Regions from separate parts of the Pseudarthrobacter sp. MEB009 genome, predicted to be linked through region 2. Evidence: riboswitches for the same ligand, from Rfam matches in the RefSeq annotation. Region 2 holds a riboswitch; each other region holds the start of a gene.
What was found. A riboswitch is a leader RNA that binds a small molecule or an ion and turns the genes downstream of it on or off. The one in region 2 is predicted to bind thiamine pyrophosphate.
Positions count from the first base shown of each region.

Region 1: linked by a shared signal. The riboswitch ahead of thiO (glycine oxidase ThiO) and the one ahead of thiC (phosphomethylpyrimidine synthase ThiC) in region 2 are both predicted to bind thiamine pyrophosphate.
Region 3: linked by a shared signal. The riboswitch ahead of QRN07_RS05495 (ECF transporter S component) and the one ahead of thiC (phosphomethylpyrimidine synthase ThiC) in region 2 are both predicted to bind thiamine pyrophosphate.
Region 4: linked by a shared signal. The riboswitch ahead of thiD (bifunctional hydroxymethylpyrimidine kinase/phosphomethylpyrimidine kinase) and the one ahead of thiC (phosphomethylpyrimidine synthase ThiC) in region 2 are both predicted to bind thiamine pyrophosphate.

Region 1 is NZ_JARVTC010000007.1:279,579-283,008, forward strand. Features, by position in the region: gene thiE (thiamine phosphate synthase) at 13-720, opposite strand; TPP riboswitch at 748-866, shown strand; gene thiO (glycine oxidase ThiO) at 859-2,118, shown strand; gene thiS (sulfur carrier protein ThiS) at 2,115-2,351, shown strand; gene QRN07_RS07205 (thiazole synthase) at 2,356-3,174, shown strand; gene QRN07_RS07210 (hypothetical protein) at 3,256-3,430, opposite strand, start outside.
Region 2 is NZ_JARVTC010000011.1:148,275-151,704, reverse strand. Features, by position in the region: gene QRN07_RS10455 (amidohydrolase family protein) at 1-987, opposite strand, end outside; TPP riboswitch at 1,138-1,245, shown strand; gene thiC (phosphomethylpyrimidine synthase ThiC) at 1,240-3,057, shown strand; gene QRN07_RS10445 (alpha/beta fold hydrolase) at 3,079-3,430, opposite strand, start outside.
Region 3 is NZ_JARVTC010000006.1:149,047-152,476, reverse strand. Features, by position in the region: gene QRN07_RS05505 (response regulator transcription factor) at 58-867, shown strand; gene QRN07_RS05500 (heme-degrading domain-containing protein) at 887-1,429, opposite strand; TPP riboswitch at 1,502-1,643, shown strand; gene QRN07_RS05495 (ECF transporter S component) at 1,712-2,335, shown strand; gene QRN07_RS05490 (ABC transporter ATP-binding protein) at 2,335-3,430, shown strand, end outside.
Region 4 is NZ_JARVTC010000002.1:119,228-122,657, forward strand. Features, by position in the region: gene QRN07_RS00710 (Rne/Rng family ribonuclease) at 1-1,804, shown strand, start outside; TPP riboswitch at 1,930-2,027, shown strand; gene thiD (bifunctional hydroxymethylpyrimidine kinase/phosphomethylpyrimidine kinase) at 2,017-3,430, shown strand, end outside.

The sequences.
Region 1 (3,430 bases), on a different contig from region 2:
GGGACGCTGCCGCTACGCGTCTGCGGATTCCAACGCGCTGCGCAGGGAAGCCGCGGCTGCTGCGGGATTCGGGGCATCGGTGATGGCGCGGACCACCACCACCCGGCGGGCCCCAGCGGCCACCAGCTCACCGATGTTGCCGTCATCCACGCCGCCGATCGCGAACCAGGGAACGTCGTCGCCGGCTGCGGCCGCGGCGTAGCGCACCAAGTCGAGTCCGACGGCGGCCCGGCCGGGTTTGGTGGGCGTGGCCCAGACGGGCCCCACGCAGAAGTAGTCCAGCGCCGCAGGTCCCGCGGCTGCCGTGAGGGCCGCGTCCACCTGGTCCGGGGTGTGGCTGGACAAGCCGATGGCGGCGTTGCCGTTGAGCAGGGTGCGGGCGGCGGGCAGCGGCAGGTCCTTCTGGCCGATGTGGAAAACCGGGGCGCCGGACAGCACTGCGACGTCGGCCCTGTCGTTGACAGCCCAGAGCCGGCCATGCCGGACTGCGGCTTCCTTCAGCACGGCCAGGAGCTCCAGCTCTTCGGCCGCCTCGATGCTTTTGTCGCGAAGCTGGATGATGTCCACCCCACCGGCAAACGCCGCGTCGACGAACCGGGCAAAGTCGCCGCGGTCCTTCCGGGCATCGGTGCACAGGTACAGCCGTGCTGCGTGGAGCGCGGCCGCGCCGGGAGCGGTGGCCAGGGGATCAGCGGCGGCAGGGGAGTGGGTCACATTCATGGCTGCCAGCCTAGTTCCTCTAGACTGGCCGGGTACTGCGGGAGCCCGCGGCAGCTGTCACAAAGCGCCGGGCTGAGAGGGCGTCAGAGCCGACCGCTTGACCTGATCCGGGTAATGCCGGCGTAGGGAAGGAGACACATGGGCGCCCTGCCTGCTACCCCCGATGACCGCCCGCACGGAGCGTTGGAAGCCGACGTTGCAGTGATTGGCGGCGGCGTGGTTGGCCACAGCATCGCCTGGGAGGCGTACCGCTCCGGCCGGTCCGTGCTCCTGATCGATGACGCGCCGGGCGCCGGTGCCAGCTGGGCCGCCGCCGGAATGCTGGCGCCGGTGAGCGAGCTGCATTACCAGGAAGAGGACCTCCTGGAGCTGATGCTTGCGGCCGCCGCCCTCTGGCCCGGTTTCGCCGCGGATCTCGCCGTCACCGGCGGGGACCCCGGATACCTCACGACGCCGACCCTAGCCGTGGGCGCCGACGCCGCCGACCGCCGGGCGTTGATGGACCTGCGCGCTGTGCAGCAGGCGAACGGTTTGACCGTGGAACCGCTCACCATCCGGGAGGCCCGCCGCCGGGAGCCATTGCTGGGCCCCGCCATCGCCTGCGCCTTCGATACTCCAGCAGACCACCAGGTGGATCCGCGGCTTCTGCTGGCCAGCATGCGGCGTGCGCTCGCCGGCGATCCGTTTGCGGTAGCGGCCAAGGCCAGCGGCTTGCTGTGGGAAGACGGTGCCGTCGCAGGTGTGCAGCTCGCCGGTGGCGGGACGGTCCGGGCGGCCGAAACCGTGGTGGCCAACGGGCTGCAGGCGGCAGCACTGGGTGGCCTTCCCCCCGGCCTGAGCCTGCCGTTGCGGCCGGTACACGGCGACATCCTGCGGCTCGCCGTGCCACAGCACCTGCGCCCACTGCTGGGCTCCACAGTCCGCGGTCTGGTCCACGGCGTCCCCGTCTACATCGTGCCGCGGCAGGATGGCACGGTGGTGATCGGCGCCACCCAGCGCGAGGATGCCCTGGCCGGCCCCACCGCGGTCTCCGCGGGTGGGGTGTATCAGCTTCTGCGGGACGCCCAGGCCCTGGTGCCTGCCGTTGCCGAGCTCGAGCTGCTGGAGAGCACCGCCCGGGCACGGCCCGGCACTCCGGACAACGCTCCCCTCCTGGGCCGGGTGCCTGCACCGGACGGCACCGGTGCGGACGCGGGCTTCGGGATGGCCGCGCACGTGCCGGGCCTGATCATTGCCACCGGCTTCTTCCGCCACGGCATCCTCCTGGCCCCCGCAGCCGCAGCCATCTGCCGCGACCTGATGGACGGTCACGCTGATCCCCGTTGGGCACCCTTCAACCCCGCCCGGTTCTCCGGTTTTGCCCCTCACCTTCCCCGCACCATCAAGGAGACAGCATGAACATCACCCTGAACGGAACTCCACATGCGGTGGTGGACAGCGCGTCCATCAGCATGCTGGTCAGCCAGGTCACCGGCCGCGTCCTCGCAGCCAATGGGCAGGCCGCCGACGGCGCACGGCTGGGGGTGGCGGTGGCGCAGAACGCCCAGGTGGTGCCGCGCAGCCAATGGTCCGCCACGGCGCTCGCGGACGGCGACGACGTTGAACTCGTCACGGCAGTCCAGGGCGGTTAGGGCCATGGCCAACACCAACACCGAACTGCTGAACCAGGCCGGTGGCACAGGCCGCGATGACCTGGTCATTGACGGCGTCGCCCTGGCCTCGCGGCTCATTATGGGCACCGGTGGCGCCCCCAGCCTCGACGGGCTCGGAGCCGCCCTGATCGCTTCCGGGACGGCCCTGACCACCGTGGCCATGCGCCGGTACTCCACGGCAGAAACCGGCTCGCTGTTCCAGCTGCTGGTGGACCACGGCATCCGGGTCCTGCCCAACACCGCCGGCTGTTTCACCGCCCGCGACGCCGTCCTGACCGCCGAACTGGCCCGCGAAGCACTGGAGACGGACTGGGTGAAACTCGAAGTCATCGCCGACGAACACACGCTGCTGCCGGACGCCGTGGAACTGGTGGATGCCACGGAACAGCTGGTTAACCGCGGCTTCAAGGTGTTTGCCTACACCAATGATGACCCCGTCCTGGCTTTGCGGCTGGAGAACCTCGGAGCCGCCGCGGTGATGCCGCTGGGCTCACCGATCGGCACCGGCCTGGGCATCCTCAACCCCCACAACATCGAACTGATTGTTTCCCGCGCCTCGGTGCCGGTGGTGCTGGACGCCGGAATCGGGACGGCATCCGATGCTGCCCTGGCCATGGAGCTGGGCTGCGATGCCGTGCTGCTTGCCACGGCCGTGACCCGCGCCCAGAACCCGGTCCTGATGGGGGAGGCCTTCAAACACGCTGTCAAAGCCGGCAGGATGGCCGCAGCGGCCGGCCGGATCCCGCGCCGGGAACATGCGTTGGCTTCCTCAGCCATGGCCGGCCGGGCCGAATTCCTCTAAGCCGGCTGCCGCCGTCGGACGCCCTTAAAGTCCTGTGGCCACCACCTCAACGGGTGGTGGCCACAGGACTTTGGCTTGGCGTCAGCGCCGCAGCACCGCAGTGAGCCTATCGGTGTCCTGCCGGGCCCGGGTAGAGCCCAGGTAAACGGCGGCGGCCACGGCGGCGGCAGCCCCCAGCACGATGGGCAGGACCCACGGCAGCCAGGTCAGGCCGGGACGGTACCCGAAGCCCGCAGCCATCAGGATGAGCCAGGCA
Region 2 (3,430 bases):
CCGCTCCCCTTCGCGGATGCCTTCCGCTTCCAGCCAGTCCCGGGCCGCCCAGCAGGCCGCATCGAGTGCTGCGGCCATGGGCAGGCCGGCTCCATGCAGGGCAAGGATCTCGTCCGTGATCCGGCCGTGCCGGATAACGCTGCCGGCGTCGGTGCCCGCGAAAATCCGCACCCCGGACTCGAAGGCTTCCAGCACCCGCTCCGCCCGCCGCTCCCACAGTGAGCGCATATGTGCGGCGTAGCGCGGGAACTTCGCTTCCGCCCTGGCCGCGATGTCAGGAAAGGTGGCGATGTTGATGAGGGTGGGCACGATGGGTACCCCCTGTTCAGCGAAACGCGGCAGGTGCCGTGGCTGCAGCCCGGTGGCGTGTTCGATGCAGTCGATGCCGCCGTCCAGCATCTGGTCCAGGGTGTCCGCTGCAAAACAGTGGGCGGTAACGCGGGCGCCTTCGTCGTGCGCCGCCGCGATGGCGTCACGGACGACGGCGGCAGGAAAGGAGGGTGCGAGGTCACCGGCATCCCGGTCAATCCAGTCGCCCACAAGCTTGACCCAGCCGTCGCCGTCGCGCGCCTGCTTCCGCACCGCCTGGACCAGGTCAGCCGGCTCCACTTCCTCGGCGAATCCCCGCAGGTACCGCCGCGTGCGGGCCACGTGCCTGCCGGCCCGGATAAGCACCGGGAACTCCCGTCCTGACTGCAGCCAGCGGGTATCCAGCGGTGCGCCCGCATCCCTGACCAGGAGGGTGCCGGCGTCCCGGTCCGTGCGGGCCTGCTGCTCTGCTTCTTCCCGGCCCACGGCGCCACCCGGCCCCAGGCCCAGATGGCAGTGCGCGTCCACAAAACCGGGAAGGACCCACCCGTCGAGGGTTTTCCCGGGTGCCTGCCGCGGCCGGTTGAACGTCAGCACGCCATCGACCGACCACATGCCGTGCCGCACGGTATCCGGTCCGGTGAGGACCGGGCCGCTGAACTCCAGTACCTGGGTCACTGTCGCGCACCTTGAAAAGCGGACGGCCGCCGGGGGCCCGGAAACGGTTTTTGTGGCGGCCCGTCCTGGGCCTTATGTGGGCTAGTGGTCACGCATGCAGGCTAGCACCGCAGTGTGACACACCCCCGGTCGGGGCTTGTGGTAGCTTCTTGGTGACCACACGGGTGCCCCTGCAGGGGCTGAGATCGGGCTGACGCAGCCTGCGACCGTCGAACCTGTCCGGGTAATGCCGGCGAAGGAAGTGAGTATTCCTTGAATACATCCAAAACACCGTTCAACCCTGCCCAAAATCTGCCTGCTACCGGGGACGGCACGGGGGCGGAGACCCGTTCGTTGGCCTCGCACTCGCTGGCCTACCTCGAAGACCAGGCCGCCGGGATCAGAGTTCCGGTGACGGAAATTGCGCTGGAGCCCTCCCCCGGAGGTACCGCAAACTCCCCGTTCCGGACCTACCGGACTGCGGGCCCTGGAAGTGATCCGGTCCTGGGCCTGGCGCCGTTCCGGACGGAGTGGATCGCGGCACGCGGGGACACAGAGGAGTACGGCGGCAGGGAACGGAACCTGCTCGACGACGGCCGGTCCGCGGTGCGCCGCGGAGCGGCTTCCGCGGAGTGGAAGGGAGCGCATCCGGTGCCCCGCCGCGCCGTCGGCGGGCGGAACGTCACGCAGATGCATTATGCCCGGAACGGCATCGTCACCCGGGAAATGCGGTTTGTGGCCCTGCGCGAAAATTGCGACGTTGAACTGGTGCGCAGCGAACTCGCCGCCGGCCGCGCCATCCTCCCGAACAACATCAACCACCCCGAGTCCGAGCCGATGATCATCGGCAAGGCGTTCCTGGTGAAAATCAATGCCAATATCGGCAATTCCGCGGTGACCAGCTCGATCGCCGATGAGGTGGACAAACTCCAGTGGGCCACCCAGTGGGGCGCCGACACCGTGATGGACCTGTCCACCGGCGATGACATCCACACCACGAGGGAGTGGATCATCAGGAACTCCCCGGTCCCGATCGGGACCGTGCCCATCTACCAGGCGTTGGAGAAGGTCAACGGCGAAGCCAACGCCCTGACCTGGGAGATCTTCCGGGACACGGTGATTGAGCAATGCGAGCAGGGCGTGGACTACATGACGGTGCATGCCGGCGTCCTGCTCCGCTACGTGCCGCTCACCGCCAACCGCGTCACCGGCATCGTGTCCCGCGGTGGTTCCATCATGGCCGGCTGGTGCCTTGCGCACCACCAGGAGAACTTCCTCTACACGCACTTTGACGAGCTGTGCGAAATATTCGCGCGGTACGACGTCGCGTTTTCCCTCGGTGACGGCCTCCGGCCGGGTGCCACTGCCGACGCCAACGACGCCGCCCAGTTCGCCGAACTGGACACGCTGGCCGAGCTCACCCAGCGGGCCTGGGAATACGACGTGCAGGTGATGGTTGAAGGCCCGGGCCACGTGCCCTTCCACCTGGTGCGGGAGAACGTGGAACGCCAGCAGGAGCTGTGCAAGGGCGCCCCCTTCTACACCCTGGGACCGCTGGTCACGGATGTCGCTCCGGGTTATGACCACATCACTTCAGCGATCGGCGCCACGGAGATCGCCCGGTACGGCACGGCCATGCTCTGCTACGTCACACCGAAGGAGCATCTGGGCCTGCCCAACCGGGATGACGTCAAAACGGGCGTGATCACTTACAAGATCGCCGCACACGCCGCTGACCTGGCGAAAGGCCACCCGGGAGCGCATGAACGCGACGATGCCCTGTCCAAGGCACGGTTCGAGTTCCGGTGGCGGGACCAGTTCGCCCTGTCACTGGACCCCGTCACGGCGGAGGCCTTCCACGACGAGACCCTGCCCGCGGAACCGGCCAAAACAGCGCATTTCTGCTCCATGTGCGGGCCCAAGTTCTGCTCCATGCGGATCAGCCAGGACATCCGGGACGAATACGGCTCCGCGGAAGCGCAGGCCGCGCTGGCGGAGATGGCCACCGGCATGCGGGAAAAAAGCAACGAGTTCCTCGCTTCCGGCGGAAAGGTTTACCTGCCGGAGCCGGTGATGCCGGCAGGAAGCTAGGCAGCTTCTGCCGGCGGCCGGTCAGGATGCTTTGGCCTGCACTCCACGGCTGACGTCGCTGATGAATCCCCGGATGGCGTGGTCGCCGTCCGGGGAGTCCTGGGGCCGGTGCCCGCCCGCAGCAATGCGGTGCAGGGCGCCGGTTTCCCGGAGGTAGCCGGCGATTTCCTCATACAGTGGTTCCCAGCCTCCGGTCAGCACCAGGGTGGGCACACCCGGAACAATGTGCAGCGGCGCTTCCCACGCGGGTACCTGCAGCCGCAGCCGCCGGGCGGACCGCTTCTCCTCCAGCGAGGTGGGCTCCTGGAGGTCCGTGGCGTACACGCGGCGGACAAACCCACGCTGGAAGTCTTCGTCGCTGAGCTGGTGCCGG
Region 3 (3,430 bases), on a different contig from region 2:
ATAAAGCCCGGGCCGGCTGTGCGTGCCGGGACAGTTACTACATGGAAGGAAGCAGTTGTGGAGCGCGGTGTAGCAGTAGTGATCGAGGACGACAACGACGTACGGGCTGCGCTTGCTGCGATCTTCCGGCAGGCAGGGTTCGCCGTGCACCAGGCGTCATCGGGTGCTGAAGGACTGGACCAGGTACGGACGCACAACCCTGACATCGTGACCCTCGACATCGGCCTGCCGGACTTTGACGGGCTTGAAGCGTCCCGGCGCATCAGGACCTTCAGTGACGCTTACGTGGTGATCATCAGCGGGCGTGCAGACGAGGCGGATGCGTTGCTTGGCTTTGAGGCGGGCGCTGACGATTACATCGTCAAACCCTTCCGTGCCCGGGAACTTCGGGCCCGCATCAAGGCGATGCTCCGCAGGCCGCGGGCCTCCAGCCCGGGTGGGGCGGGCAGCAGCCAAGGGGACGCCGCTGCGGGTTCCGGTGACGGGACTTTCACGCGGGAGGCGACGTATGACAGTTTCGACTACGTCCACAAGGGCCTGGCTTTGCACGAGGGAACCCGGCAGGCTGCCGTGGACGGCGTACCCGTCGCCCTGACGCGGAGCCAGTTCGACATCCTCCTGGTGCTGATGAAAAAGCGGCGGACCATCCAGGCGAAGGCCGACCTGGTGCGCTACCTTCGCCATGACAGCTACGATGGCTCCTTTGTGGGCGCCACGGAGGAGCGCGCGGTGGAGGTCCACGTCAGCAACCTCCGTAAACGTCTCGGGGAAAACCCCAGGAAGCCGCGGTGGGTGGAGACGGTGCACGGTGTGGGCTACCGCCTCACGCCGCCGGTGCCGCGCCGGCAGGGCAGGCAACAGGACTGAATGCTGAACCCGCTGCTTTTCAGCTGCCCTGGGCCGGGGTGAGGATTTCGCGCAGGGCTTCGACCACCAGGTTGTGGTCCTGGACCTGCGGGAGGCCGGACACCGTGACGGTGGCGACGGACCCGACGCCGGCCACGTACAACGGGAATGACCCGCCGTGGGCTGCGTAGCGGGACTGGTCGAACCAGGCGTTGTCCTCGATCCGGCCGCCGTTCCGCCGGCCCCGAAGGCCCACCAGCAGGGACGGCACCTCGTAGCGGGCCGCTGTGGCCTTCTTCGCCCGGATCCACTGCTCGTTGTCCGGAGTGGCGCCGGGAAGCGCCACGTGGAAGAGCACCTGCTCACTCCTGGAAATATCAATGGCAATGGGCAGGCTCCGCTCCTTTCCCAGCTCCACCAACAGCAATCCGAGGTTCAGGGCGTCATCCAGCGAAAAGCCGGGAAACTGCAGTTCCCTGGTCTCGGCTTCGATCCTGGCAATGAAGGCCTCCAGCGAACCCTCAGGCTGGGCATCGGCGGAGTCCGGATCGAAGTCGGTCACAAGCGGTGAATTGGCGGTCATGGCCCACAATCTACCCCGCCCAGGTGTAAACTGGGCAGGCCCAACAGGGCAGCTTTAACCAACCACTGAAACATTCAACGACAGGGGAGCGCAGCCGTCGGGCATCACTGGCATTTGCCAGGATCCGCAGGTGGGCGCTGAGAGTGCGGACAGCCGCAGACCCTCGAACCTGATCCGGTTAGTACCGGCGCAAGGGAGTCGAGTTCTCGAAGTGCGCGGAAAATGGCGGCAGCAACCGCCACCCGTGTCCACTTTCCCCTCCTGTTACCCAGGAGGACCACCATGAGCACTGCAGCAATCAAGAAGACCACCAGCAGGTCCTGGCGCGTCGTGGACATCGTCGTCGCGGCCCTGATCGCGATTGCCGGCGGCATCATTTTCTGGGCCTGGTCCCAGGGTGCCGCGGCCGTTTCCGCGCCGATGAACGCCGTCTATCCGCCCCTGACCGGCCTCCTGGCCGGCGGCTGGATGATCCCGGCCGTCCTGGGCATGCTGATCATCCGGAAACCAGGTGCCGCGCTTTTCTGCGAAACCATCGCCGCGACGGGTGAGCTGTTTATGGGCTCGCAGTACGGCGCGTCGGTGCTGTTTTCCGGGTTCGTCCAGGGCCTGGGCGCCGAGATCATTTTCGCCATCTTCGTCTACCGGAAGTTCAACCTTCCTGTCTCCCTGCTGGCCGGCGCGGGTGCCGGACTCTTCTGCGGCCTGAACGATTCGTTCGCGCCGTGGGGCTGGAACATTGCCTATTCGGGCGGCGACAAACTCGCCTACATCGTCTTCACCGCCATCTCCGGCGCAGTCATCGCCGGCGCCCTCTCCTGGATCGCCACCCGCGGCCTGGCCAGGACCGGCGTGCTGGCTTCCTTCGCCTCTCGGAAGGCCGCATCGGAGCCTGCCTTCTCCTGATGCCTGCACCTTCCCAGCACGGCAGCCCGGCGGTCCGGCCCGCAGCGGTCAGTGCCCACGGGTGGGGCTGGCGCCATGCCGGCCGTACCAGGCCCGCCGTCCGCGCCCTTGACCTGGATATCCGGCCCGGCGAGCGGGTCCTCCTTTTGGGCCCCTCCGGAGCCGGTAAGTCCACGCTGCTTCACGCCCTCGCAGGGGTGCTGGGGGATGCGGACGACGACGGCGAAGCGGCGGAGTCGGACGAGTCCGGTTCGCTGCTGGTGGACGGCGCCCCGCCCAGGTCCCGGCGCGGGCGCGCCGGCCTGATGCAGCAGGACCCGGAAACGCAGGTGGTCCTTTCCCGGGTGGGCGACGACGTTGCTTTCGGCGCCGAAAACCTTGCGGTGCCCCGCGACGACATCTGGACCCGTGTGCACGAGGCGCTGGCCGACGTCGGGCTTTCCCACCTTTCGCTGGACCACCCGACGTCGGCCATCTCCGGCGGGCAGAAGCAGCGCCTGGCGCTGGCGGGAATCCTTGCCATGCGGCCCGGCCTGATCCTGCTGGATGAGCCAACGGCGAACCTGGACCCGGCCGGGGTGCTGGAGGTCCGCGACGCCGTGGCCAGGTGCCTCGACAAAACGGGGGCCACCCTGGTGGTGGTGGAGCACCGCGTGGGCGTGTGGAAGGACCTGGTGGACCGGATCGTGGTGCTCCAACCGGGATCAGCGTCGGACCCGGCCGTGCTCCTGGACGGGCCGCCGGATACCGTGCTGGAAGGCGCCAGGGAGATGCTGAAAACCGCCGGTGTCTGGGTCCCGGGGTATGCCCCTGCCACGCGCCACCGCACGGCGGGATCCCCGGCCGACGGCGACCTGCTTCTTGCCGCGGACAATCTGGCGGTGTCCCGTGAACGGCCCCGCCGCAGCAGGTTCCGCAAAATTCCGCCGGTTCCCGTCCAGGAAGGAATCGACGCGCAGGTAATTTCCGGGCAGGCGCTGGCCATCACGGGTCCCAACGGCGCCGGAAAATCCACCTTCGCCCTGACGCTGGGCGGATTACTGGCTCCTGTTGCCGGGACCGTCGAGGCCGCTGCCACTCTTGGCCAAGGCGCCG
Region 4 (3,430 bases), on a different contig from region 2:
CGTGGGCCACAAGGGTGCCCGCCTCACCAGCCAGATCTCCCTGCCGGGCCGTTACCTGGTGTACGTGCCCGGCGGTTCCATGACCGGTATCTCCCGCAAGCTGCCCGACGTCGAACGCAACCGCCTCAAGCGGATCCTTAAGGACCGACTGCCGGAGCACGCCGGTGTCATCGTCCGCACCGCAGCCGAAGGTGCCTCCGAGGAGGAGCTGACGCACGACATCAACCGGTTGCGCGCCCAGTGGGAAGGCATCGAAAGCCAGTCCACTTCCACCAAGATCCTCGCCCCGGAACTGCTGTACGGCGAACCGGACCTCACCATCAAGGTGGTCCGCGACGTCTTCAACGAGGACTTCTCCAAGCTGATCGTCTCCGGCGAGGAAGCCTGGGACACCATCGAGGCGTACGTGACCTACGTTGCCCCGGACCTGGTGGGCCGGTTGGAAAAGTGGACCAAGGACCAGGACATCTTCGCTGCCTGGCGCATCGACGAGCAGATCCACAAGGCCCTGGAGCGCAAGGTTTTCCTGCCCTCCGGCGGTTCCCTGGTGATCGACCGCACCGAAGCCATGACCGTGGTGGACGTCAACACCGGCAAGTTCACCGGCAGCGGCGGCAACCTCGAAGAGACCGTCACGAAGAACAACCTGGAAGCTGCCGAGGAAGTGGTCCGCCAGCTCCGGCTCCGTGACATCGGCGGCATCATCGTCATCGACTTCATCGACATGGTCCTGGAATCCAACCGTGACCTGGTGCTGCGCCGCATGGTGGAATGCTTGGGCCGGGACCGGACCAAGCACCAAGTGGCCGAAGTGACCTCGCTGGGCCTGGTCCAGATGACCCGCAAACGCATGGGCACCGGGCTCCTGGAAGTCTTCGGCGAGCAGTGCGAGGCCTGCGCCGGGCGCGGTGTGGTCACCCACGACGACCCGGTGGAGCACCGCCGCGCCACGATTGTGGCAGCCGAGCACCACGTCCAGCGCGCCGACACCCGGCAGGAACACCGTCCCAACGATTTCCGCAGCCCGGAGCCCCGCCCCGAACGCGTTGACAACAACCAGCAGGGCACACGCCCGGAGCGCAAGCGCCGCCGCGGCCGTGGCGGCCAGCAGCCCGAGCTGGCGCCGGCAGCCCCGGTCCAGGCGCACACCGTGCACCCGGAACCCGTGGACCCGGAGCGGCACGCCAAGGCTGAAGCCACCCGGCTGGCCCTGGCGAACATCGCAGCAGCCGCGCACGCCGCGCACCTGCACGACGACGAAATCGCCGCCGCCAGGCAGGTACCCGCCACGCCCGTGGACGCCGGTTCGCACGACGCCGACGCTCCCGCACGCCCCGGGGCGGTGCTGACCTTCGGGGGAGAGGAAGTTGTCCTTCCGTTTGTTGAGCACGCCAGTGACCAGCAGTCGCAGCCGGCGCTCACGCTGGACCGCCTGGCCGAAGCCTTCGCGCACCTCGGCGAACCGCTGACGGCACCTGCAGCTGCTCCCGCAGCGGCAGCACCCGTTGCAGCTGCGCCGGCTGCAGTCCCCGTTGCTGCGCCCGCCGCAGCCCCGGAAAAGGACTACTCGGACCACACGCTGGAGCAGTCAACGCAGCGCCGGCCGCGCCGCAACCGCAGTGCCAGCCGTGCCCAGGGCGCAGCCAACGAAACCTCGGTGCAGCAGCACCAGAGTGCGCCGTCGGCCACCCCTGCGCACACCCATTCCGCTAAGGCACCGGAGCCCGCGGCGGCTGCCGCCGCCAAGGCACCGGCCGCTGCACCCATCATCCTGGGTGTGGGCGTTCCGGCGTCGGAGCTCTAGGGACCAGGGGCACTGCCCCACCTGCATCGGAGGCCGGGAACCGCACATCAGTGCCGGTTCCGGGGCCTCCGGCGTTTTAAGACAGGCAGCGACTTTCCCGCACCGGTGGCGGAACAGCTAGGCTGGGGACCGACACGGGGTGCCGCGCACAGGGCCGGCTGAGATCCACACCCGTTGAACCTGTCCGGTTAGCACCGGCGAAGGGATGTCTCTTGTCTTCGACCCTTACCGCGCCTGGCGCAGCCACACCTGCTGCTGCCACCACGCCTGCTGCGGACACCTCGGAAGCCATTCGCCGGGTCATTCCCCGGGTGCTCTCCATCGCCGGTTCCGACCCGTCCGGTGGGGCAGGGGTGCAGGCGGACCTTAAAAGCATCGCTGCGCACGGTGGCTATGGAATGGCCGCCATTACGGCCCTCACGGCGCAAAACACCCTGGGGGTGCAGGCTGTCCATATCCCGCCGGCGGACTTCCTGGCCCGGCAGCTTGAAGCTGTCAGCGCGGACATCACCATCGACGCCGTCAAAATCGGCATGCTGGGCGATGCTGACTCCATCCGCACCGTCCGCACCTGGCTCGAGGAGGTGCGGCCCGCCGTTGTGGTCCTTGATCCCGTTATGGTGGCCACCAGCGGCGACAGGCTGCTGCAGGCTCCGGCGGAGACAGCGCTGCGGGAACTGCTGCCGCTGGCGCACCTGATCACCCCCAACCTGGCCGAACTTGCTGTCCTGGTGGACGGCGACGTCCAACAGACCTGGGCGGGGGCACTGGACCAGGGAAGGCTCCTGGCCCTCGCCACCGGGGCCACCATCCTGGTCAAAGGCGGCCACCTGCAGGGACCGGGCTGCCCTGACGCGCTGGTGAACACGGCGGGCCTGCTTGGCCCCGAGGTGGTGGAAGTGCCGGGCGCGAGGGTGGATACCCGGAACAGCCACGGCACCGGGTGCTCGCTGTCCTCTGCCATGGCCACGGTGCAGGCGCGGCTGGGGGACTGGGAAGCCGCGCTGCGCGAAGTTAAGCCGTGGCTGGCCGGTGCCCTTTCGGCGTCGGACCGGCTGGGTGTCGGCGCCGGCAACGGACCGGTCCACCACTTCCACCACCTCACGGCCGTCCCTGCGCCCGGCCGGTTCGAGGCGCTGCTGTGGAAGGAAGCCGCCGCGGACCTGGCAGCCATCTACGAACTGCCGTTCATCCAGGGCCTGGTCTCCGGCACGCTCCCGGAGCGTGAGTTCGCTTACTACCTCTCCCAGGATGCCCTGTACCTTAACGGCTACTCGCGGGTCCTGGCCCGCGCCAGCGCCTTGGCACCCACCGAAGCCGAACAGCTGTTCTGGGCGGGCTCCGCGCAGCAATGCCTTGAGGTCGAGTCGGAGCTGCACCGGACCTGGCTGGCGTCGCGGACCATCCAGCCGGACCTTGGCCCCGTCACCAAGTCCTACGTCGACCACCTGGCCGCGGCCTCGGCGTCGGGCGGTTACGCGGTGCTGGCCGCCGCGGTCCTGCCGTGCTTCTGGCTCTACGCGGAAGTCGGCCGGACGCTCCATGCACAGTTCGTCGCGGCGGGGGAGCCGGCGGGGCACCCCTACGCGGCCTGGCTGCGGACGTACGCCGATGAGGACTTTGCTG